2 linked regions of the Prosthecobacter debontii genome follow. Each later gene encodes a partner of the first gene's protein in a complex. Links are inferred from orthologs where the notes say so. Each region holds a gene or a part of one and is shown on either strand. Other genes may lie near its edges. The genes, in order: trpE and B5D61_RS01720.

Region 1 (11,844 bases):
ATGAGTTCTTTATCACAAAAAGATGGTCATCCGTCAGAAAGGAAACGGGAAGGAGGTGGCCGAGGCACGATTGTTTCAAGGTCCCATCACCGTTACTTGCGCGGACCTAGCGGCTCTCTCCCATGCCCGCACATTCTCGATCCCGCCAAAGCGTGTGCGCCTACCTCATACTTCTCATGCCTCGTTTGTTGTTCTTCGTGCTCCTCTGCCTGCCCGGCCTCAGCCTGGCAGCTCATCAAGAAAACTGGGAAACCGGATACACGGGTGCAGATGCCACCGGGACTCATGTGCTGGGGTATTGGAAGTTCGATGCCGGGAGTGAACTCAAAGACAGCTCGGGCAAAGGCCACGACCTCGTCTTGAATGGAGCGGCGGCCGCCACCGAAGGTCGCCTGGGGCACAGCATGACTTGTGGTTATGACCTCAAGCAGGCCCATGGCTTACGCGTCACAGGCGCAGGAAGATTGTCTCCGGTAGGAGCCTTTACCCTGGAGATGTGGATCCAACCGGGAGCCGATCATGCACAGGCCGGCCGCTGTTATCTGGCGGATAAACGTTACGTCATCGACAATCACACCGACTACACGTGGCAATTGCTGGAACCCGAGACCAATGGAGCTCGACGCCTCTGGGTGACGCTGGGTTTTGGCTCGGTGTCTGAAACCTTTGCCTCTGAACCGATCCCCATGGTTGCAGATCAGTGGCAGCACATCGCCTTCAGCTATGACGCGGCGGGCACCGTCACCTTTTATCGGAATGGTTCACTCATCAGTCAAGCTTACAAGCCTGGCTTCGGGCCGGTGGTGCCGGGTGTGCGGGCTTTGCATCTGGGGGATCGTATCGGCAGTAACTATGGAGGCTTTCCAGGCCGGATCGATGAAGTGCGTTTGTGTGAAGGAGCGCTTCGGTTTGAACCCCTGGCTTTGGAGATTCGCAGCCCACGTCACGTCTGGCAGCGCATGGAAAAGAATGCCTCCGTGGAACTGCACTGCCAGAACCTGAGCCGCAATCCTGTAGCCGATGCCCAATTGACTTTGGAGTATGGCGGAAAGGCCGAAACCTTTGTGCTGCCTGCGCTTAATCCAGGTGGTGATCATGCTGTTAAATTCACCATCGACACGTCCTTGAAGCCTGAACGCTACCGTCTGCGAGCCTCCCTTCGTTCGGGTGAAACGGTGATCGAGCAGGGACTGGAATGTGAGATCGTGGCACGTCCCGCCCCGCAGATGCCCGTGATCATGTGGGGAGCCGATGGGTCTGAGATGGAGCGTCTCAAGCAAATCGGATTCACTCATTATATAGGCATCTCCAACCCAGATTTCGAAAAGCTCTGGGAAACACGAACCGACAAACGTAACATTCCACCGCCGAGTTCCGCCGAGAGCCTTGCGGCCAAATCCCAAGAACTCGATGCCGCTCTCGCGAAGGGATTGAAGTTGGTGGCCAGCGTCTCTCCAAGTCGATGGCTGGAGAATAAAACGGAACTGCTGCGTGTGGATCGTGCCGGTAAACCCTACCCCCGCAAAGACATCTGCGCCTCACTCCCGGAACTGCCCGGGTTCTATGAGAACGTGGGCCGCAGTCTCTCACGAGCTTATGGCCAGCATCCCGCCTTCGATGCGGCCTTAGTGGATACCGAAGTGCGTGATGCCTCTCAGCCCTCGTTCAATGAAATCGATCGCACCAATTATCGCACCTTCGCTGGCGCAGAGATTCCTGACGCAGTCATCGCAAGAAATGGGGTCGAATGGAAAAAGCTGAAGGACTTTCCTGCAGATCGCGTGATCTCCGATGAGTATCCTCTGCTGAAATACTATCGTTGGTTTTGGACCGTCGGCGATGGTTGGAACAACCTGCATAGCGCCCTGCATCAAGGCTTGAAAAACTCCGCTCGGCCCGGCTTCTGGACCTTTTTCGACCCGGCCGTGCGTCAGCCGAGCATCAGCGGTGCTGGGGGCAGTGTGGATGTACTTTCGCACTGGACCTACACCTACCCGGATCCACAGCGCATCGGCCTTTGCACCGATCAACTCATAGCCATGAGTGAAGCCACCGGCAGACGCCAGCGTGTGATGAAGATGACGCAGCTCATCTGGTATCGCAGCCAAACCGCACCTATCCGCAAAGCACAGCCTGATGATGTCATTGCCTGGGATGATCACGATCCCGATGCCGCCTACATCACCATCGCTCCCATGCATCTCAAAGAGGCGCTTTGGACCAAGCTGTCTCGGCCTATCCAAGGCATCATGTATCACGGCTGGCAGTCGCTGGTGCCCACGGATAGCACGGGCTCCTATCGCTATACCAACCCCAATACGGTGCATGTGCTGACGGAGCTGCTTCACGACATCGTGCAGCCCCTCGGCCCCACGCTCCTGCGCCTCACCGATGAACGTGCGGAGGTCGCTCTGCTGGAAAGCTTCACTTCGCAGATGTTCGCTCGCCGAGGTGGCTATGGTAATAACATGGGCTGGTCTGCGGATGTGTGGATGGCGCTCCAGCACGCGCATATCCGCACCGATGTCATGTATGAAGAGACCCTCCTCAAAAAAGGCCTCAGCGGGAGAAAGATCCTGATCATGCCTGATTGTGACGTGCTCAGTGAAAGCGTGGTCCAACGCATTCAGGAATGGCAGAAGCGTGGTGGTAAAATCATCGCCGATGAAAACCTCTGTCCAGGCCTCCAAGCGGACATCCCCCTAACCAGCTTTAGACGTGTCAAAAAGGCAGCCGAAGATAAAGCCAAGTTGCTCGCTCTGGCCGAGACTCTTGGACCCCAAGTCGCCTCGCTCGGTCATACCCCCAAGGTCACGGCGGATAGCCCTGAAGTGATCCTCCGCACACGTCTTTATGGCGATGCCACCTATCTCTTTGTGATCAATGACAAGCGAGAGGCTGGAACCTATGTCGGTCAAAACGGGTTGGTGCTCGAAAATGGTTTACCGACGACCGCCAACATCACGCTGACTCAGGACAACGCCAGCATCTATGAATTGAGCCGCAGTGAGCTCATCATTCCTCAACGAGATGCTGAAGGACATCTGAAATGGAAGGTGGAGCTCGGACCGTGTGATGGGCGTCTCTACATGATCCTTCCCAAGCCTCTGCTGCAACTCCGCTGCGACGTGCCCGCCACAGCCAAGCCCGGACAAACCGCCGCGCTGAAAATCCAACTCACCAGCACCCAAGAGGCGGTCCTCAAAGCGGCCGTGCCCGTGGAGATTGAGATCCGCGATGCCAATGGCAAACGCGCTGAAGGCAGCGGCTTCTACACCGTCGAAAACGGCCTGCTGGAACTGCCTCTGGAGATCGCCCACAATGACGATCCCGGAAGTTGGGAAGTGCGTGTGCGTGAACGGGCCTCGGGAATGAGTGTGGTGAAGTGGATGAGCGTGGGATTGTAAAGGCGAGGTGACGTGGCCTGCTACTCTCTTAACCGCCTGTAAGACAAAGGATATCGGCACTCCTTGTGAGTGGGAGACCCTCGTCCGAGAAATACCTCGTCTCTCTGTAGGAGTAGTTAGAGATAGTCTGGGCTCTAAGAATGTGGCAAGGAAGTTGCTTGAGACATGATTTGAGGGACGCACCAGTGCGTTCAGCAACGATTGCCTTCACCCATGACGAACATGCTCTACCTTAGCCGCTCCTTTGTTGAAATTGGTCCCTTCTCTGCAGAAGAACTTTCCAGCTTCTTCGTGCGTGGCGTTCTCAAAGATACAGATTACGTCCGCGCCGAGTCCGCCGATGAATGGCTTCACGTGAATGACTGGGTGGCCAGCCTCACCCCAGCCGCCCCGGTAGCCGAGGCACCTGCACCTGCCGCCGCCGCGAAAAAGGCCCCCGCGAAGAAAGCCGCTGCGAAAACGGCAGCTAAAAAAGCTCCGGCGAAAAAAGCCGCCAAGAAAAGCGCCTGATCCCTGGAGATTTCGATCATCTTCTTGATGGAAGTGTCCGCGCCTCGCTAGAACGGGGCGCATGTCCTTTCTCTCCCGCGCCGCAACCATCGCCGGGCCGGGATTCTCCCGGTGGCTCGTCCCGCCTGCGGCCATCGCCGTGCACATGTGCATCGGCCAAGTTTACAGCTTCAGCGTCTTCAATAAGCCGCTGAGCGCCGAGCTGGGTGTGCCTGTCTCCAGTGTGAATTGGGCTTATCAAATCGCCCTCGTCATGCTGGGGCTTTCTGCCGCGTTCTTCGGCAAGTGGGTGGAGCGCTCAGGCCCACGCAAGACCATGGTGGTGAGCTGCCTATGCTTCTGTGGCGGTCTGTTTCTCGCGGCCTTCGGCGTGCAAATGAAGTCGCTGGCTTTACTGCACTTGGGTTATGGGGTCGTCGGTGGCATCGGGCTGGGTTTGGGCTACATCGCGCCGGTTTCCACGCTCGTGAAGTGGTTTCCAGATCGCCCCGGCATGGCGACAGGCATGGCCATCATGGGCTTCGGAGGTGGGGCATTGATCGGAAGCCCGCTCGGGCAGGAGCTGATGAAGCACTTTGCCTCCGATGCCGATACGGGAGCCTTCTCCGCCCTGCTCACCATGGCGGCGATCTATGCCGCGTTCATGATCGCAGGAGCCCTCATCGTGCGTGTGCCTGCGGCGGATTGGAAGCCTGAGGGATGGGTGCCGAAAACTCAGACCAACAGCATGGTCACCAGTGCCAGTGTGTCCGTGGATACCGCTTGGAAGACGCCTCAATTCTGGCTGCTCTGGACCGTGCTGTGCATGAATGTGAGCGCAGGCATCGGCATCCTGGGACGCGCTGCGGATATGTGTCAGGACATGTTTGGCGTCAGTGCCGCCATCGGTGCAGGCTTCACCGGGCTGCTGAGCATCTTCAATATGGGCGGTCGTTTCCTCTGGTCCTCCACCTCAGACCTCACCGGGCGGAAGATGATCTACAGCATCTATTTCCTGCTCGGCACGGTATTGTATGCCCTATTGCCCTGGACGCAGGAGACCCAAAACCGCACGTTCTTCGTCATCTTCACGGCGGTGATCATCAGCATGTATGGAGGCGGCTTTGCCACCATTCCCGCGTATCTCAAAGACCTCTTTGGCACCTATCAAGTCGGCGCCATCCACGGCCGCCTCATCACCGCCTGGAGCATGGCCGCCGTGATTGGCCCCACTCTCATCAATGGCTTTTATGACCAACGTGTCGCCGCCGGTGTGCCCAAAGCCCAGGCGTATAACAACACCTTCTACCTCATGTGCGGCCTGCTGATGATCGGCCTCATCGCCAATCTCCTCGTGCGTCCGGTGCATCCGAAACACCATGTGAAATGACAGTCATCGGTCATCATTCATTGGTCATCATTCATTGGTCATTGGTATCTCGTTTCGATCCGCCCGCGTCCCACTGAACATTGTTTACTGAATACCGCTCATCTTATGAAAGCCGTCCTCATCTGGCTCATCGTTATCCTGCCTCTGTCCTGGGGGGTCACCCGGTCCGTGCAGAAATCTCTGCCGCTGTTTGGCATCGAAAGCTCAGCGGGAGCCAAGTGATTTGCTTTCGGGCGGCCTGAGCCTGCCCTGGAAAGCGCATGCCCGGCTATTCTGGCAGTTTTCCAGCCAGGAGCCTCAGCTTCGCCATCCCACGCCTTGCCACGAGGCCAGATTGCGTCCATCATGCGCGCCCTTTTGCCGTCATGTCCGCTCCGCATCTCCAGCCTGACCTCGCCACCTTTCGCAGCCTCGCGCAGAAGGGTAACCTCGTGCCGGTGGTGGCGGAACTGACAGCCGACTACGAAACGCCGCTCTCGGCTTTCCAAAAGATCCATGACGGACGCTGCGGGTTCCTGCTGGAATCGGCCGAACTCACCCAGCACTCGGGACGCTACAGCCTGCTCGGCAGTTCTCCGCGCATGATCTTCACCGCTCGGGGTAAGGAGATTGAGATCGAAGAGCGGGGCAAAACCCGCACCTTCACCACGACCACCGACCCCCTGGAAGAGCTGAAAAAGCTCATGGCTCCGTTCCAGCCTCTGGAGTCGCACCCCATCCCGGTTTTCCACGGCGGGGCCGTCGGATATCTGGCCTATGACATGGTGCGTTTCTTTGAGCCCACGCTTTCTCCACCGCCGAAGGATGAGCTGGGTCTGCCGGAGATGGTTTACATGATCACGGATACGGTTGTCATCTTCGATCACCGCACCCGCAAGATGTCCCTGGTGGCCAATGTGCACACCGATGAGCATGCGGATCTGGAGACGGCCTATGCCTGGGCTCAGGCGCAGATCGCCACGCTGATCGAAAAGCTCTCGCAGCCTCTGGCCGTAAAGCCGCTGCAAACCATCGCCCCGGTTAGCAACGATCAACTGCCGCCGCCCGTCAGCAACACCACCCAGGCTGAATACGAAGGCATGGTGCTGAAGATGAAAGAATACATCGGCGCAGGAGACATCTTCCAGGGCGTGCCTTCACAACGCTTCGAGACGGACTACAGCGGCACGCCGATGGATCTCTACCGGGCACTCCGGCACGTGAATCCCTCCCCTTACATGTTCTGCCTCCAGTTCCCGCAGGGCTTCTCCCTGGTGGGCAGCTCGCCCGAGGTGCATGTGAAATGCCTGAATGGCCGCATTGATATCCGCCCCATCGCTGGCACCCGCTGGAGGGGGCAAACCAAGGCGGAAGATGATGCCCTGGCGGATGAACTGCTCAACGATCCCAAGGAGCGTGCTGAGCACATCATGCTCGTGGACCTGGCCCGCAACGATGTGGGCCGCGTGGCTGAATACGGCACCGTCAAGGTCAGCGACCTCATGATCATCGAGCGCTATAGCCACGTCATGCACATCGTCAGCAACGTGGACGGGCAGCTCAGCCCTGACAAAGATGCCTATGACGTCATGCGTGCTACCTTCCCGGCAGGCACCGTCAGCGGAAGCCCCAAGGTGCGTGCCATGGAGATCATCAATGAAGTGGAGAAGAGCAAACGGAATGCCTATGCCGGTGCCGTGGGTTACTTCGGCTTCGATGGTAACCTGGACTCCTGCATCGCCCTGCGCACCTGCGTGCTGAAGGACGGGAAAGCCTATGTGCAAGCCGGAGCCGGTGTCGTTGCCGATTCCGACCCCACCTACGAATACCGCGAGACGGTGAACAAGGCCACCGGCATGCTCCGCGCCATCGAGTGGGCACGTCAGCTCGGGGCCTAGAGCCTAGCATGCGGGCGCTCCTGCCCGCCATGTGGCGATAGCCTGACCTGAGAAGGAGCGGCCAAGAGTGGCCGCCTCACTTAACTTGCTATTTAGCCTAACTAAAAGGGCTTTAAGGTAGGCTTTTTCGTGCAACAGAAACGTCAGCGTTGATCGCATGCAAAAGCGGAACGCCAAAAGCATGACTGCCACCCATGTCTCTCGGCTCTCGTGCACTTCCTCATTGGCTCATTCTCCTCGTGGTGACGCTGGCGCTTTACCTGCCCGGCACCGGCACCATTCCGCTGACGGATCGTGATGAGCCGCGTTTTGCCCGAGCTACCGTGGAGATGATGGAGCGCGGCACCTGGCTGGTGCCCTATTTCAATGGAGAATACCGGTTTGATAAACCTCCACTCACCTACTGGTGGATGCGTCTGCACCATGAGTTGGGCGGTATCAATGAAGGGATGGCACGGCTGCACAGTGTCGTGGCCGTGTGGCTCACGGCCTGGATCATCGCCAGCCTCGGCACTCGCTTGCATGACCGCCGGGCAGGGCTGCTATCGGGCATCGTCTGGCTGACCACGCTCCAGGTGCTGGTGCATGGGCGGCTCTGTGTGGCGGACATGCCTCTGCTGCTGTGCCTCACGCTGATGGGGCGGGCGCTGGTGGAACTCTTATGGTTGAGTCCTGAACCCAAGAGACCTTGGGGCCGATGGTTTTGGGTGCTGTATATCGCGCTTGGCATGGGCTTTCTCGCCAAAGGTCCGCTCGCATGGCTGGTGCCTGCCGTGGCGCTCGGGCTCGCGCGCTGGTGGGGGCGTGAGAAATTACCCTGGCGGCATCTGCAATGTCTGTCGGGGTTGGCCTTGGCCCTCCTCATTGTGGCGGCCTGGGGCATTCCGGCGTTGATCGAGACTCATGGGCTGTTCTGGAAGGTGGGGATGGGAGAGCATGTGGTGAAACGTGGCACGGAAGTGCTCAATGGCCGCCGTTTCATCCCCCTCATCTATTACCCTCTGACCTCACTCATCAGCCTCTTTCCCTGGGTCGGCCTGGCCTGGCCGGTGTGGCGCTTCACTCGTTCACGGTGGCGTCCGGTAACAGCGTTTTTGCTGGGCTGGTTGGCCGCTCCGTATGTCATTTTTTCATTCTATGCCACTCAACTCCCTCACTATGTGATGCCCGCTTTTCCTGCGGCGGCTCTGCTGGTGGGGGCTTGGCTGGCGAGCACGCGTGAGACCTTCGGCGAAGGCTTCCGGTTGCCCCGTCTGCATCTGGTTCTGGTGGTGTTGCTCGGCCTCATCGGCCTGGGGCTGGCCGGAGTCAGCCGCACGGCATCCGGCCTCCTGAGCCCGGTTCTTCTCTGGGCAGGGATTCTGTTCGTCGTGCTAGCCTTTGCAGGGGCACGCCTGCCTCATTGGGTGGTGCAGCCGCGTGTGTGGATCGGGCCCACACTCGCGCTGATGATGTTTGGCTTCACCCTGGAGCGCCTAGCGCACTCTCTACGGGAAGGCAACGCCACCCTTCAGGCCCAGGCGGCGCTGGATTCAGCCACGGATGACATCGCCGCTACCGCTTGCTTGGGGTGGGATTACACCGAGCCCAGTCTGGTGTTTTACACCGGTCGCACGTGGGAGTTCACTGGCAAGCTGGAGCGAGTTGAGCGCTTTTTAAACGAGCATCCGCAAGCCTGCGTGGTGGCTCTGAGCCAGGAGTGGACGCTGGAGGGTTGGCTAAAAGCCCGATGGTCGGGTTCGACGACTGTTCTCCCCACCCGGGATGCCTCTGCCAAGGTGGAGGCCCTGCTCATCCGCCACCCAGGACTCCAGGTGAAGAAGGTCAGCGGCCTGAATGCAGCCCGGATGAGTTGGGTGCAGCTTCAAGTGCTGGTGCAGCCGCCCAAACCGGTTACGCCTTGATCGGGATGACCTCCGCTTGCGCGGGTCGGCTGGACTTCAGGGCTGCATACTTCTGCAAGCGCAGACTGCGATGCCGACGCATCCGCCGAGCCAGCAGCCCCAGCGGTATGCCATAGAGTGTCGCCAGCAGGATGGATAGCCAGATGTCCGTGGGATGGTGGGCATTGTTCTGCATGCGTGACCACGCGATGCCGCCCGCGACCATGACCAGAGGCACTCCGGCCGGTGGGAAGGCCACAGCGACGGGGAGGCTGCCCCCAAAGGCGGTGGCGGTGTGCCCGCTCGGGCAGGCGTGGAGCTGGGATTGCAGCGAGGGGCCATAAAAACCCGGTGCCACTTTGGCACAGGGACGAGCCCGACCCAGCATCACCCGGCAGAGATTGGCCGTGCCGCCAGTGAATGTGGCCCCCAAAATCGAGGCGACGACAACGAGCCGCAAAAACCGGGACCGCAGCAGCAGCGACATGGAGAACAGCCCCAGCAGCACGAGCAGATTGAACCCCAGGAAATCTCCCCAATGGCTCAAGGCCTTGGCGGTGTGATAGACCCAACCTTTCTGCCTGCGAAAGACAGACAGCGTCTCCAGACAGGCCTGATCGAGAGGGCTGATGAGAGCCACGCAGATCAACACCCCCAGCGCGATTCCCGACAGCGCCAAAACCCGGTTTCGGGAGATCATGTGCACCATCTCCAGACTGAGCACCCGGGCATCTCGCCAGAGCTGGAGCACCCGACCCAGAGGACGGATGATCAGGTGATACCGAAACACCTGCCAGAGATGACGACGCTGGGCAGGCAGAGTGAGATGACCAAGGGTCTGGGAGAGAGAGCTGAGGACCATGGGGAGCTGGTCAGGCATCCTGCATGATCCCGAAACAGGCCGCGAGGGCCATCGCGAAACAAGATCGTCGCTCGACGGGCACGCCAGCTCGCACCGTCCCCTGTCATGAGACCAAACGCAGCCTCATCACACTGCGCTACTCCAAGGGAACTGCGCTGCGGATCTGATTGGCAATGCCAAGGAAGGCCATGGAGGCCGTGGACTCGGTCACGTCTTCGAGAGCGATCGGGTGGCCTTCGTCACCGGCCTCACGCACGCTCATCTCGATGGGGATCTGACCGAGTAGCGGCACCTGCAGGCGCTTGGCCTCGTGTTCACCGCCGCCTTTGCCAAAGATGTGATACGACTTGCCGTTATCCGGGCAGAGGAAGTAGCTCATGTTCTCGATGATACCGAGGATGGGCACGTTCACTTTCTGGAACATGGACACCGCCTTGCGGGCATCGATCAAGGCCACTTCCTGAGGCGTGGTGACGATCACCGCGCCATCCAGGGCCACGGTCTGTACGATGGTGAGCTGGATGTCTCCGGTGCCCGGTGGCAGGTCCAGGACGAGGTAGTCCAGGTGATCCCAGGCGCACTGGCGGAGGAACTGCTGGGTGTAGCGGGTGGCGATGGGGCCACGCACGATGACCGGGGCATCATCCTCCAGCAGGAAACCCATGCTCATGAGCTGCAAGCCATAGCGCTCGATCGGCACGATCTGCTGCTCCTCATTCTGGTAAGGACGTTCATCCGTGCCAAACATGTGAGCAATGCTGGGGCCGTAGAGATCACAGTCACACAGGCCGACGCGGGCTCCGGTCTTAGCCAGGGCCACGGCGAGGTTGGAGGCCACCGTGCTCTTGCCCACGCCGCCCTTGCCAGAGCCGACGGCGATGATGCGCTTCACCCCAGGGATGGAGGACTTGGGCAGTTTGTCCGGGGTGTTGGTGACCGGGTTGGGCGGTTCCTTGATGTCAAAGTTCAATCGTGCCTCGGTCACTCCGGGCAGCTTTTGCAGCACGTCCATGGCTTGCTCATGGATGAGGCGGGGAATGTTAGGGTCCCGGGTGGCCACGGAGATCTCCACGGTCACTTGGCCGCCCTCGATCACAATGTCTTTGACGAGGCCAAAGGAGATGATGTCGCGGCTGAAGCCGGGATAGCGGACTTGGGCCAGGGCCTGGCGGATAGCAGAGTCAGTGAGCATGTCGGGGGTTGGGATACGCTTTCGCTAGCGGACTGGCGACAAAACTCAAGCGGCCTTTCACCGGGAATGCGCTGATGATTTTATCACATCCGTCCTTCCTGCTGGCGACGTTTTATTTAAGACAACCCAAACTCCCAAGGAGAAGGCGCAGACTGGTAACGGTTTGCGCTTTCTCACTTTAGAGGATGAGGTGGTGAAGTGGTCCGCACACTCCGTGTGCGGGTTACCACGTGGAAGTCCGAGTTAGGCCCTTCCATAACCACATCCCGAAGTTTTTGAAATCGACGGCTCGGATGTCAGAGATAAAGCTTCCGTTTTGGCCTGCCTACTGGCATTCCGCATACGGAGTGGGCGGGCCACGTGGCACCGCCTCACTTTCATCCCTCACTCGAACAAATCGGGATACAGACGCTGAGCGATGGCACGGCTGCGCTCCAGGATCATCTTCGGGCAGCCCAGGTGGCGGCAATCTTCGACGATCTTGGCACACTCCGCCGCATTCAGCCGCCGGATGGCGTGCTTCACACGGGAGATCTGGCCTGCGGAGACACTGAGTTCATCCAAACCGAGTCCGAGGAGCAGAGGCAGCACCTCCACATCTGCCGCCATCTCACCGCAAATGCAGACGCGGATGCCCGCACGCCGGGCGGCCTCCACCGTCAGCCCGATCAGGCGCAGCACCGCCGGGTGAGTGGGGCTGTAGAGATCTGCCACACGCTCATTCAGCCGGTCCACGGCCAGGGT
Region 2 (11,590 bases), on another replicon or contig:
TATCCCAACGATTTAAGATTTGGCATTTGTTGGCAGACAGACCTCGATGATCACTCGATCTCTGAATTTCAAGATGACAAACGATTTCGCATTGAACGAGTCCATTGGGTAGAGAGTCAGGGCCTAGGCTGGGCGCGGTCCAAAATTCAAAAGTTGTATGAAGGTGAGACCTACACGCTTCAGTTGGATTCCCATCATCGATTCGCCGAACATTGGGATGAATTCCTGATCGAGTCGCTCGCGACATGCGGGAGCCAAAAACCCATCGTCACGACTTATGCCGGCATGTATGATCCGACGCAGAATATAAAAATCCAGCAACCACCGTCGAAGATGGTGGCAGAGAAATTTACTCCATCTGGCACAATTCTATTTCGCCCTCATCATATCGGGGGCTGGCAGGATCTTGATAGACCAATACCTGCACGATTCGTTTCTGGACATTATTTCTTCACTCTGGGTTCTCATTGTGAAGAGTATTTATACGATCCTAACATCTATTTTGCTGGAGATGAAATTAGCCTTAGCATCCGCTCTTATACAATGGGTTATGACCTCTACCATCCTCACAGGAATGTGGTGTGGCACGAGTATACCCGTACTGGCAGGACCAAGCATTGGGATGATCACATCACGAAAGCCGTGCCTCAAGGCGTGACAACGGAGTGGTGGAAGCGCGACACTCTCAGCAAGAGGCGACTTCGGAAATTACTCAGGGAGGAGGAAAATGAGGAGAACTTGGGAGTCTATGGACTGGGCACCATCCGAACGCACGAGGACTACATGCGATACGCTGGTATTGATTTTGCCGGTCGGCGCCTGCAGCGCGATACTCTGAGCGGCGTGAATCCACCAAACACTTATGTTGACGATAGCAGTTGGGATGAGGGTTTCATGAAGATTCATCGACTGAACCTGCAATGGAAGGGGGAGGATGTGAGCCAATGTGACGATCTAAAATTCCTCTATATCGGTGTCGAAGATGCGCAGGGTAATGTGATTTATCGTTATGATGCGACTCCTGGTAGCGTCGAGGCACAGGCTGGAGATGGCTGTAAAGCGGTGGAATTCCACGCGGAGAGAGAGCCATCTATTTTGGTTCTATGGCCCGTCAGCCAATCGAAGGGATGGCTGAAAAAAATTGTTTATCCTTTGTAGAGTTATTAACTTCTTTTTAAGGCTATGGTCTATCCCAACCCTCAGATTTACCACGACCTAAAAGCCATGTTTGTGCATGTGCCTAAAGCGGCGGGAACATCCATTGAGAACACCTTGCTTAAATACGACAGTCTCAGTATCTGCGGGGGTCATACGACGGCAGTGGGTTACCGGAGGGCGTATCCTGATCATTTTGAGACCTATTACAAATTTTCTGTGGTTCGTCACCCGGTTGACAGATTTCTATCCGCCTATTCTTACTTGATCAGTCGGCCCATCAATGAAGGTTTAGCCAATCGAGTCGTTCATGAATGTGGCGATATCCAATCCTTCATCGACAAAGCGCTCAGCGATCCTGCCGTCCTTGATCGAATTGTGCACTTTCTTCCTCAAAAAAAATTTATCTGCGATGGGGATGGCCGGATCTTAGTCGACTCAGTCTTCAGGTTCGAGAAGCTGGACGAGGCTTGGCTAGAGATATCAACTCGATTGGGCTTTGATTATCAACCGCTCCTTAAGTTAAACCCATCTCCGAGGCTTGATGATCGTGACGGACTCGCTGCGAGAATTCATGACCTGATGCAAAGGGTCTATCGAGACGATTTCTCGATTTTTCAATATGAGTTCGATTCCCATCACTAGAGACAATGCGCTTTTATCGAAACCGCAGACTTTGGTCATAGGAAATGGTCCAAGCGCTATTTGCTCCGACAGATATGGAGAACTGATTGATCAGTTCAACGGCATCATTGTTCGCTTCAACCGATGCAGAATTCAGAGGCTTGAACGATTCGTAGGGAGTCGAACAGACATTTGATCGTCATGCGGAAATATTGGCGTCCGTCAGCTGGGGCAGAAGATCAATCTCCTTGGAACCCATATCCATTTTTCTAAGGCAAGCGAAAACGACTGGCGGAAGTTTCAAAGCGATCCACGAGAACACGATAGTGTCTCTCTTGAGACGTTCAATCAGACCGTTTCTGAGCTCCAAGCCTACCTATCCAGTGGAGTTCTTGTGATCAATCACCTTCTGAACTCGGGTTATGCCGTATGGATTCACGGATTCGATTTTTTCAATCCCGCGATGGACCATCATTATTATGAGCAGGGAAGAGTCACACTTGCCAGAAACGGCCACCAACCGTTGAAAGAGGCGGCGTGGTTTTTAGATCGGATCAGGAAGGGCATGATCTCCATCTGGCATCCGGCTGGAGTCGATTTGCCTGAGATTGGAAGCCTTTCCCAACTGGGGCTTTTTTTGGGAAGAATGGGATTGAAGGGAAAAGGTGTTTTATTGAATGCAAATCACGACCTTCTAGAGCATACGCTGACTCATTATTCTCCTTTGTCTGTTTTGAGTGTGTTTGAAAACAATGTTTATAAAACCATTCATTTGTTAGAGCGTGAGCTTCGTCAAGAGCTCGTTTCCGCAACTCAGGTGAATGCAGCTTGCTTCACCGACCAAGATTTGGATTTTGTCTTTTTTGGTCATCTCAACAATCACCGATCTGAATTGACATCTTGGTTACCCAAGCTGAGTCACGCAGGGATACTGTCAGGGCGAGTTGTTGGAGAGCGTAGCGAATCGGATTTGCATTCAATTTCGGTGGATCTCGACATGCGATTGAGATTTATCCAGGACAATCCGACGGATCTATGGTTCATGTTCCGCGATCATTGAGTCATGATGAAGCTCCGGTAACTCAGAGGGTGGCTATCTGACAAATTAGATCACAGGCTTCACCGACTCAGGCCATTCCCGATACCATGACTTCCATCCAGTCGAAATGGGTAACTCGGTGCGGTTCCAGCTAAAAGGTCCCTCCCTTGTCTCGAGGTAAACTCCCCGATTGAAAGGAATGGGTCTGTCGTCAAATCCATTGCTAATAAATTTGAACTCTGACGTTACATCGTCCGTGGAGCCATTCATCTGAGTAGATAATCTGTGGCGTAGCCTTCCCCTGTGAATCATGGCGGTATAACTGCTCCCTGGAGTCCCTGCGAACTGCTCCGAACGCTGCAGGACTAAATTACAGATGAGACCGAAAGTGGTTTCATCTGTGAATGGAAGATTGGAAAATCCGTCTGAATGGTTTTTCACAATGAACTCGTCCAAGAAGATGTGGTTGGGAAATGAATCCAAAATCTCGCTGAAAAACAAAGTATTTTCAGGTTCATCGGTAGATATGACAAGAAACTCCTCTGGCTTAAAAATAGACTGCAGGGTATCGATGATGTCCCTCTTATATTTTTCTTCCGATCTGGGCTGGAACCCTCGAAAGTCGGTCAAGCGGACATGAATAGCACAGAATGTTTTCAAGGATTGGGCGATCTTATCCGCAAGGTCATTGTAAGGATCCTTCATTTTTATGTGTTCCATTACGGAATGGAACCCAGATGGTGGATCAAAAAAAACCGGGAATAATAACCTAGGTTCACATTTCCTAAGTGAAATATTTCACTCTTCGGATCAACCAGCCATGTCCGTTCTTCTGAAAAATTCTCCAATAGTTTCTTGCGTTCAGGCTCCTCGAAATCCATCAGCGGACAGAAAACAGATTCGTGTAGGTGCGCCGCACAATCGGTTGTTTCCAGATGTTTGCCAGCAGTAGTCGTTTTAAATTCCGATAGTATCATGCACGGAACAGGTACATGATCAACCAAGTCTAGGATGTTAGGCCTTACTGTATTATTGATTATATTTCTCCGGCTTTCAGGGATAAATTCATACCTGCCGCCCCGGCAATAAGTAGGATGTTGATTGGGGCCAGCTGTGCCGTAATAGATAAGGATTCGCTTAGTTACCCAGGCTATCCCGACTGCAAGTTCCAAAGACATCAGATCGTTGTTGAATCCAGACTCGAATCCCTTGTAAAGTAAATATCTTTCTGGCATGAAGTTATTTGTTTAAATTTGGCCTGAATGTATGATGTTTTCCGCAGAAGCGGCGAGGATGATTGTAACTTGATTTCAAGAATAAATTTATAGCATTGTTAATTTTGATGAAACTGCCCCCTCGGCTGCAAAATGTGATCCAATGGAAAGAAACCGTGTTCGTAGAAAATGACTTTTTTCTGACTATTCTGAATTCTACGATAGGGTTTCACCGGGGTGTGTTTTAAAACTGGTTTCTGAGGGATAAAGAGTAGATGCCGAGGAGAGCACCGGCCATGTAGGAAGCGGCGGTTTTGCGTCGCGAGTGACAAGACGCCGGCTCGATATTTTAGATGCAAACGCATCTCTGGAACGATCCAACCCCAATTCCTCCCAGGGAATGGAGGCTGTCGAAAAAGAATAAGGCGACGCCCTGAGATAGACCGCTTGGCTTACAAGACTTGCCGTCGATGTAAAAGCGGGCATAATACCCGCTGGATTCATGACGGCATTGATGCTGAGTTTTTGGGTGCACCACGTGTTGGGGACGGTTTTGCAGTCTTCCTCACGAAGTGTTTTTAACTGGTGTATAAACACTTCAAAAGCCGCTTGTGCCGCTCGTGCATCCCTTGTAAATCACAGCAAAAGCGCCCGTAGCTCAGTGGATTAGAGCACCGGATTTCTAATCCGATGGTCGTTGGTTCGAATCCAACCGGGCGTGCTTTGTGGGATTTTCACGTTCGTTAGCGTTCACCACCTAGCCCAGGCCCAGTGGAGGCCGGAGAGGGTGATGAGGGCGAGGGCGGGCTGACGCACGCGTGGATGATACCAGGTGCGCTGCCACCAGGGGCTGAAGAGTAGGACGAGGGCGAGGATGAGGGTGAGCTGGCCGAGCTCGACGCCGAGATTGAACCCGAAGAGGGCGGAGAGGGGGCTGCGCCGGATGTTCTCAGCCTGGACGAGGCTGTGAGCGAAGGCGAGGCCGTGGATGCCGCCAAAGGCGAGGATCATGAGCGGGCGCCAGCGCTGGAGCAGGGCGGGGCGCAGACCCTCCAGCCCGAGCAGGGCGATGCTGAGGCCGACGCCGAGCTCGACCCAATGCACGGGGATGTGCAGACCGGTGAAGACGACGAGGCCGAGTACGAAGGAGTGCGCGGCGGTGAAGAGCGTGGTCTGGAGGAGCAGGGTGGGGAGTTCCCGGGAGAGGAAGAAGAGGCCGAGGATGAAGGCCATGTGATCCAGCCCCTCCGGCAGGATGTGGCGGAAGCCGGTGAGGGTTTCATCGGCGAAGGTGCGGAGGTCAAAGCTGCTGGCCAGCAGCGGGAGCACGTCCTGCAGGCCCAGGAGGAGCAGCAAGGGTAGGAGGAGACCGGTGTGGAGGCTTTTCAGCATGCGGCGGGGGAAAGAACGGACGCGGCTATAAACGCGCCAGCAGGAGTGTGTCTGCGAATTTTTTGCGTTGCTGAGGATAAGACTTCAGCCTAGTTGAGACATGTCGCATCGCATCCACGATTTGCCCGAGGAGGACCGTCCACGTGAACGTCTGTTGAGACTGGGGGCCGGGGTCCTGACGGATGCGGAATTGCTGGCGATCTTCATCAATACGGGCACGAAAGGGGAAAATGCGATTCAGGTGGCGCAGCGTCTACTGCGGGAGGTGGGCACCCTGAGGCAGCTCTCGCGCACGAGCCCGGCGGAGCTGGCGGCAAGTCGGGCGCTGGGTCCGGCAAAGGCGGCTCATTTAGCGGCGGCGTTTGAGCTGGGGAAACGAGCGGAGCGGGAGTGGGTGAAGGAGACGCCGCTGAATGCCCCGGAACTGATCTACCGGTATCTGGCGGCGGAGATGCAGTGCCTGGGGCATGAATCGGTACGGGTGCTGCTGGTGAATACTCGGCTGCATCTGCTGCGGGATGAGGAGGTCTTCCGTGGCAGTGTGAATGAGAGTGTGGCTCACCCCCGTGAGATCCTGCAGCGGGCGATTGTCCATAAGGCCTATGGGTTTGCCATCGCTCACAATCATCCCTCAGGGGATCCTCGACCCAGTGAGGCGGATAAGGTCTTCACGAAGAAGCTGCGGGAAGGCGCGGAGATCCTGGGCCTCACCTTCCTGGATCACCTCATCATCGGTCTGCCAGCAGAGGGCAGGGGACAGCCGTATTTCAGCTTTCGGGAGAGCGGGATGCTGTGAGGGGAGGTAGTTGTCGAGGTAACGTATACCCTGGGGAAAGGAGGCTCTCAATCTGAGGCCGCCCCTTGCAATTCCAGGGGATGCGCGGATGGTTTCAGCAAAGCCATGCTGCTGATCATCGACAACTACGACTCCTTTACCTACAACCTCGTCCAGTATTTCGGGGAGATGGGGGCGACCATGCAGATCCATCGCAATGATCAGATCACGCTGGAGGAGATTGCCAAGCTAAAGCCGGATCACATCTGCGTGTCTCCCGGCCCCTGCACGCCAAAGGAGGCGGGGATCAGTTGTGATGTGATCAAGACCTTTGGCCAGAGCACGCCGATCCTCGGGGTGTGTCTGGGGCACCAGAGCATCGGCCATGTTTTCGGCGGCGATGTGGTGCGCGCGGGGCGTCTCATGCATGGGAAGACCTCGGTGATTCGGCATCAGGGCCAGTCGGTCTTTAAAGATCTGCCGCAGCCTTTCACCGCCACGCGGTATCACTCGCTGCTGGTGAAGCGGGACACGCTGCCGAAGTGCCTGGAGATCACAGCTGTGGCAGACGATGATGAGAGTGAGATCATGGGCCTGAAGCATAAGGAACTGCCCATTCATGGCGTGCAGTTTCACCCCGAGTCCATCCTGACTCAGGAGGGGAAGAAGCTCCTGAAGAACTTCCTGGAGATGTAGCCATCTTTGGAGGTTGAGGTGGGGCCTGTGGATGGGGCCAATGCGATATCCATGAGAGCGATGTGACGACGTGACATGCTATGACTTACCTCCTCACTTTCCTGGCAGGTTTCATCTGCGGCACCGCCACGTGGCTGCTGTATATGGCTTTCCGTTTCGTGATGGGGGTGAAGGCGGCTCAGCGTGAGATTGCCGAACATGCCGGGGACCTGAATGGGCCTAAGGATCAGGAGGCGCTGCAAGCGGTGGAGGCATGTAAAAACCGTCTCCGCTGGCAGAAGCGGGTGAACCCGGAGTGGCTGCCGCCGCTGGTGGATGAGGTGCCGCAGCTCGTGCGGGAGATCGCGCGGATCTACTACCCGCAGCATCCAGAACCGCTGCTGGCACCGGGACTGAGCCAGTTTAGCAGGGCGGTGCATCTGGCGGCGCTGGACCTGTCCAATTTCCTGCAAAACCGCTCCATCGGTCGTCTCGTGGATGTCAGCGCCAGCACGGCGGTGAAGACCTGGGAGATGACGCATAAGATCGCCAATCATGAGGCCGTGCAGACGGCTGGGAAGTGGTATAAGCGCCTGCTGCCCGTATGGCAGGTGCTCAAATACAAGTCCCCGATGGTGTGGGCGGGTGTGGCGGTCTCCAACGTGGCCGCACGCACGCTCCAGCCGGCCATCATTGATATCCTGGCGCGCCGGACGATGGACCTCTACAGCGGCCGCATCGGGCGCAGTCAGGCCGCGCCGCCGATCCAGCCGGTGGAAGAGGTGTGAGGGGGGGAATCGGCGGAGAGTGGGAAACTCCGAACTTGGCGGATTTCAGGGATCCCTTATTTTTCGCCCTCTTTAAAATCACGGTGGTTATAGTTTTTATATTGCGGATTCTTAAAATAATCCGTATAATTTACTAACTCCATAATTACCATCATGAACACAACCCGCCTGCTCCGTTGTTCGGTGGCTCTTTCGGTGACCGCCGCGTCACTTTCCCTTTCGTCCTGTGCACTTTCCCCCTTGGAGGCGATTGGTTGGGCCAGCCCGCAGCCGAAAGAAGGTGCCCCTTTGCAGCCCGGCGTGCGCTATGAAGTGCGCAAGGCCTTGGCGGCAGGGGTACCCTTCCGCCCCAAAGAGATGAAGCGCTACTACTTCGTCATGGAACAGCCGCGCCCACCCCTGCTGGCGGCGACCCAGAAGCCGGGTAGCTACATGAATGTGCGGACCACGGCCTACTGTCATGATGAGGCGGACCATCTGGCCTACGGCATGAAAACGGCCCTCGGCACGCCGTTGCAGTTTGGCAGCATCCGCAGTGCAGCGGCGGATTGGTCCCGCTACCCGGTTGGCACTCGGTTCCGCATCGCGGGTCAGCCCGATGTGGTGTATGAGGTGGATGACTATGGCAGTGCGCTGGTAGGCACGGGCACGATCGATCTTTATAAGCCTAACCAAAACATGATGGATGACTGGGGCGTGCGGCATGTGGACATCGAGGTCCTGCATTGGGGATCCTATGCCCGCAGCATGGAGATCATGCGGGATCGCATCCGCTGGCCGCATGTGCGACACATGGTGGAGGATATCCAGGCCAAGGTTTATCAAGCCACCTTGCAGAGTCTGAAAACTCCTATGACAGCATCCTTATAATTGGTTAGGAAGGGAATCACCCTCAATGCTTGGACAAGCCGCTCTCAGGAGCGGCTTTTTGATTTTTAGATTGTGCGAACTGCATGATTTTTCCTGGTGCTTTGCAAGGAAGCAGCCGTTTAAGCACTCAACGTTAATTCTGTGGGTGAGTTTAAATCGTTGGTTGTCAGTAGTTTAGGGTGTTCGGAAACGGTGGCACTGCCTCTGCGAAAGAGTGTCTCGCACCTTACCCGCTATGATCAGCACCGATCCAAGTACTCCCAACCTGCACCTTCGCGTCATTTCTGCGGCCATCGTTTTATTAGCGATGACAGCAGCTGTGAGCGGAGTTGCCGGGAGTGCGTCGGTGTTGGTTTGGGTGGTGGCGCTGATCGCCCTGACTGTGTTCGGGGCGAGCTTTTATCTGAAATCTTAACGTCCATCCCTTCCTTTTTACCATGACTCCCACACCCCGCACTGAAGCAGTCCTGCATGATACGGCCAATGACTTCCGCGCTCTCGGCGCTGCCGTGAAGCAAGATCTGAACAACCTCCGCGAGGAGGCCCGCACTCGTATCGATGGCTGCACCCATAAGGTGGTGCAGGACGCGAATCAGAACCTGGATCGTCTGCGCAATTTTGCCCAGGAAAACCCTCTGCGTGCGCTCGCTTATGCCGCGCTGGGCGGAGTCTTCGTGGGGCTTTACATGCGTCGCTGATCTCAGCGCAATCCTCTTTTCAACGTAACCTCCAACTAACAAATATTATGTTATACACCGTCGCTGTCATTCTTCTCGTCCTCTGGCTGTTGGGTCTCGTCACCAGCTACACCCTCAGCGGATTCATCCACATTCTGCTGGTGCTGGCCGTGGTCAGTATCCTTGTCCGTCTCATCCAGGGACGTCGTCCGATTTGATCGGCCTAACAGATTTTATTTCGTCCGTTCAATCCTTCAACATTCAACTCCTCTACTTCCATGAGCCTGCTTTTTAAACGCAAACCCTTGAATACCACCGAGCGCTTTCAGCACAGTCTGCGCACCATCTCCGATGAAGCCAAAGGCATCCTTGATAGCCTCGGCCAAGATTCCCAGGCCTACACGGGCCAGATCAAAGAACGCCTCTCCGGCATCGCCGATTATGCTGGTGAAGCCAGCCATGAGATCGAGCGTCAGATTCGTCGTAATGCTTCGCAATTGAATAAGGTCGTGCACAATCGGCCCTATGAATTCCTGGGGGTCGCCGTCGGCGTAGGCCTGCTGTTTGGCTTATTGCTCTCCAGCGGCAGCAGCAGCCAGCGTCGTTGATCTCCACCCGCCAGACCCGTCTCGCACGTCGTCTGGAACTCTACCCCCATGGAAGCGCTTCAGCTTCATCTGATCCCTCTGATCCGGCTCGCCACGGTGGCTCTCACCGTGGCGATGCTATGGTGGGGTCGAGAGTTTCTCATGCCGCTGGCCATGGCGGCACTTTTGACCTTTCTTTTGACGCCGGTTGTTTCGTTCTTCAAACACCGGCTTCGATTCAGTTGCACGCTGGCGGTGATTACGGTCACCTTGCTTTCGTTCTCCTTTCTAGGCAGCGTGTTTTGGGCACTGGGCTTGCAATTACGAGACCTCGCGGAGGAACTGCCGAGCTACCGCACCACCATCCAGCAGCGGATTTCCAGCCTGCGTGAGGTGGGGAATAACCGCGTATTGGAGCGCTTGTCCGATCTCGCCCGAGATGTCTCGGGACAGGCTAGCCAGCCGGACCCTGGAGTTAGCAGCGCGCCTGCGGAGCCCCCCGTTTTTATCGAGCGTTCGACCAACAAGCTTCAGGAGACGGTCATGTCAGCCGGGGCGCTGCTGGCGGATAGTTTGGGCACAGCGGCGGTGGTGGTGGTCTTTGTCATCTTCATGCTGCTGCGCCAGCAGGATTTACGAAACCGGGTGATCCATCTGGTAGGCTACAGCCGCCTCACCACCACCACCCGGGCGCTGGATGAAGCTGCCTCTCGAGTGAGCCGGTATCTGCTCATGCAGACGCTGATCAATACGGTCTATGGTCTGATGCTCGGTTTGGGTTTTTGGCTCATCGGGCTGCCTTACGTCGTGTTATGGGGGGCCTTAGCTGCCATTTTTCGGTTCGTGCCTTACATCGGTCCCTGGATTGCGGCGATCTTGCCCACGGCGCTCAGCTTGGTGGTCTTTGATGGCTGGACGCAACCCTTGTTCGTCATCACTCTCATCGCCTCGCTGGAGCTGCTTACCAATATGATCCTGGAGCCGATGCTATATGGACACAGTGCTGGAGTGTCAGACATCGCTTTGCTGATCGCCATCCTTTTCTGGACTTGGGTGTGGGGCTCTGTCGGGCTGCTTTTGGCCACGCCTCTGACGGTGTGTTTGGTGGTGTTTTGCAAATACATTCCCGAGATGCACTTTGTGGAGGTGCTCATGGGGGAAAAGCCCCAGGTCCAACCCTCCCTCTTGGTCTTTCAGCGGCTCTTGGTGGGGGATGTGGAAGAGGCGGAGAGCTTTGTGCAGAACTCTGTCCGTGAGCGGGGAGCCGAGCCGACGATCGATCAGGTGCTGCTCCCAGCGGCCGTGCAGGTGAGGCGAGAAATGCTGGCGGGCAGGCTGAATCGGGAGGAGACAGAATCGATCCTCGGCACCTTGTCGGAGTTAGCGGATGAAGCTGAGCCGAATGGGGAGGACCTCCTTGAGCCTCCACCCTCTGAAACCCGTCCTCTATTGCTCTGCCGGAGCTTTGACGCCTCCGCAGACGCCATCGCGCTACGTTGGCTGGAGCGCCGCCTCGCCCCTGGGTTTTTGAAGTGGGAGTCCATTCCGAAATCGGCCCTCGTCTCAGAAGTGATTGAGCAGGTGGAGCGCCTGCAGCCGCGCCTCGTCTGCATCAGCGCCGTGCCTCCCGGAGTGAGCAGTCAGGCCCAGATCCTGTGCAAACGCCTCCGCCATCGCTTCCCTGAGCTGCAGATCCTGCTAGCCCGATGGGGCGGACAGACGGCGGAAAGCACTTTAGAAACCGGTGCCTCCTGGGTGGTCACGACCACTGAAGCGGCCCGGGAGCGCCTCACC

What was found.
Region 2: the proteins of trpE (region 1) and B5D61_RS01720 are in contact, whole or in part, in a solved structure (PDB 8RP0), measured with the Escherichia coli proteins. The link is inferred for Prosthecobacter debontii from one-to-one orthologs.

The regions. Positions count from the first base shown.
Region 1 is NZ_FUYE01000020.1:92,921-104,764, reverse strand. The notes cover bases 4,916-7,907. They hold trpE (anthranilate synthase component I), read left to right. Parts: upstream 4,916-5,651; coding sequence 5,652-7,163; downstream 7,164-7,907. Other genes in these bases: B5D61_RS22105 (ArnT family glycosyltransferase), read left to right, coding at 7,358-7,907; B5D61_RS27240 (MFS transporter small subunit), read left to right, coding at 5,392-5,508; B5D61_RS22115 (L-lactate MFS transporter), read left to right, coding at 4,916-5,286. Also shown: B5D61_RS22125 (LamG-like jellyroll fold domain-containing protein), read left to right, coding at 177-3,407; B5D61_RS22120 (GYF domain-containing protein), read left to right, coding at 3,621-3,917; more of B5D61_RS22115, read left to right, coding at 3,979-4,915; more of B5D61_RS22105, read left to right, coding at 7,908-9,067; B5D61_RS22100 (phosphatase PAP2 family protein), read right to left, coding at 9,057-9,908; B5D61_RS22095 (Mrp/NBP35 family ATP-binding protein), read right to left, coding at 10,045-11,100; ptsP (phosphoenolpyruvate--protein phosphotransferase), read right to left, coding at 11,485-11,844. UniProt on the Escherichia coli protein: Part of a heterodimeric complex that catalyzes the two-step biosynthesis of 4-amino-4-deoxychorismate (ADC), a precursor of p-aminobenzoate (PABA) and tetrahydrofolate.
Region 2 is NZ_FUYE01000001.1:407,046-418,635, forward strand. What follows is about bases 5,373-8,110. They hold B5D61_RS01720 (anthranilate synthase component II), read left to right. Parts: upstream 5,373-6,325; coding sequence 6,326-6,895; downstream 6,896-8,110. Other genes in these bases: B5D61_RS01710 (HupE/UreJ family protein), read right to left, coding at 5,373-5,424; radC (RadC family protein), read left to right, coding at 5,525-6,220; B5D61_RS01725 (hypothetical protein), read left to right, coding at 6,976-7,662; B5D61_RS01730 (RlpA-like double-psi beta-barrel domain-containing protein), read left to right, coding at 7,816-8,110. Outside these bases: B5D61_RS01680 (GlcNAc-transferase family protein), read left to right, coding at 1-1,158; B5D61_RS01685 (sulfotransferase family 2 domain-containing protein), read left to right, coding at 1,183-1,800; B5D61_RS01690 (hypothetical protein), read left to right, coding at 2,243-2,839; B5D61_RS01695 (O-fucosyltransferase family protein), read right to left, coding at 2,885-3,538; B5D61_RS01700 (hypothetical protein), read right to left, coding at 3,538-4,053; more of B5D61_RS01710, read right to left, coding at 4,783-5,372; more of B5D61_RS01730, read left to right, coding at 8,111-8,532; B5D61_RS01735 (hypothetical protein), read left to right, coding at 8,768-8,947; B5D61_RS01740 (hypothetical protein), read left to right, coding at 8,970-9,230; B5D61_RS25560 (lmo0937 family membrane protein), read left to right, coding at 9,278-9,427; B5D61_RS01745 (DUF883 family protein), read left to right, coding at 9,488-9,817; B5D61_RS01750 (AI-2E family transporter), read left to right, coding at 9,866-11,590. UniProt on the Escherichia coli protein: Part of a heterodimeric complex that catalyzes the two-step biosynthesis of 4-amino-4-deoxychorismate (ADC), a precursor of p-aminobenzoate (PABA) and tetrahydrofolate.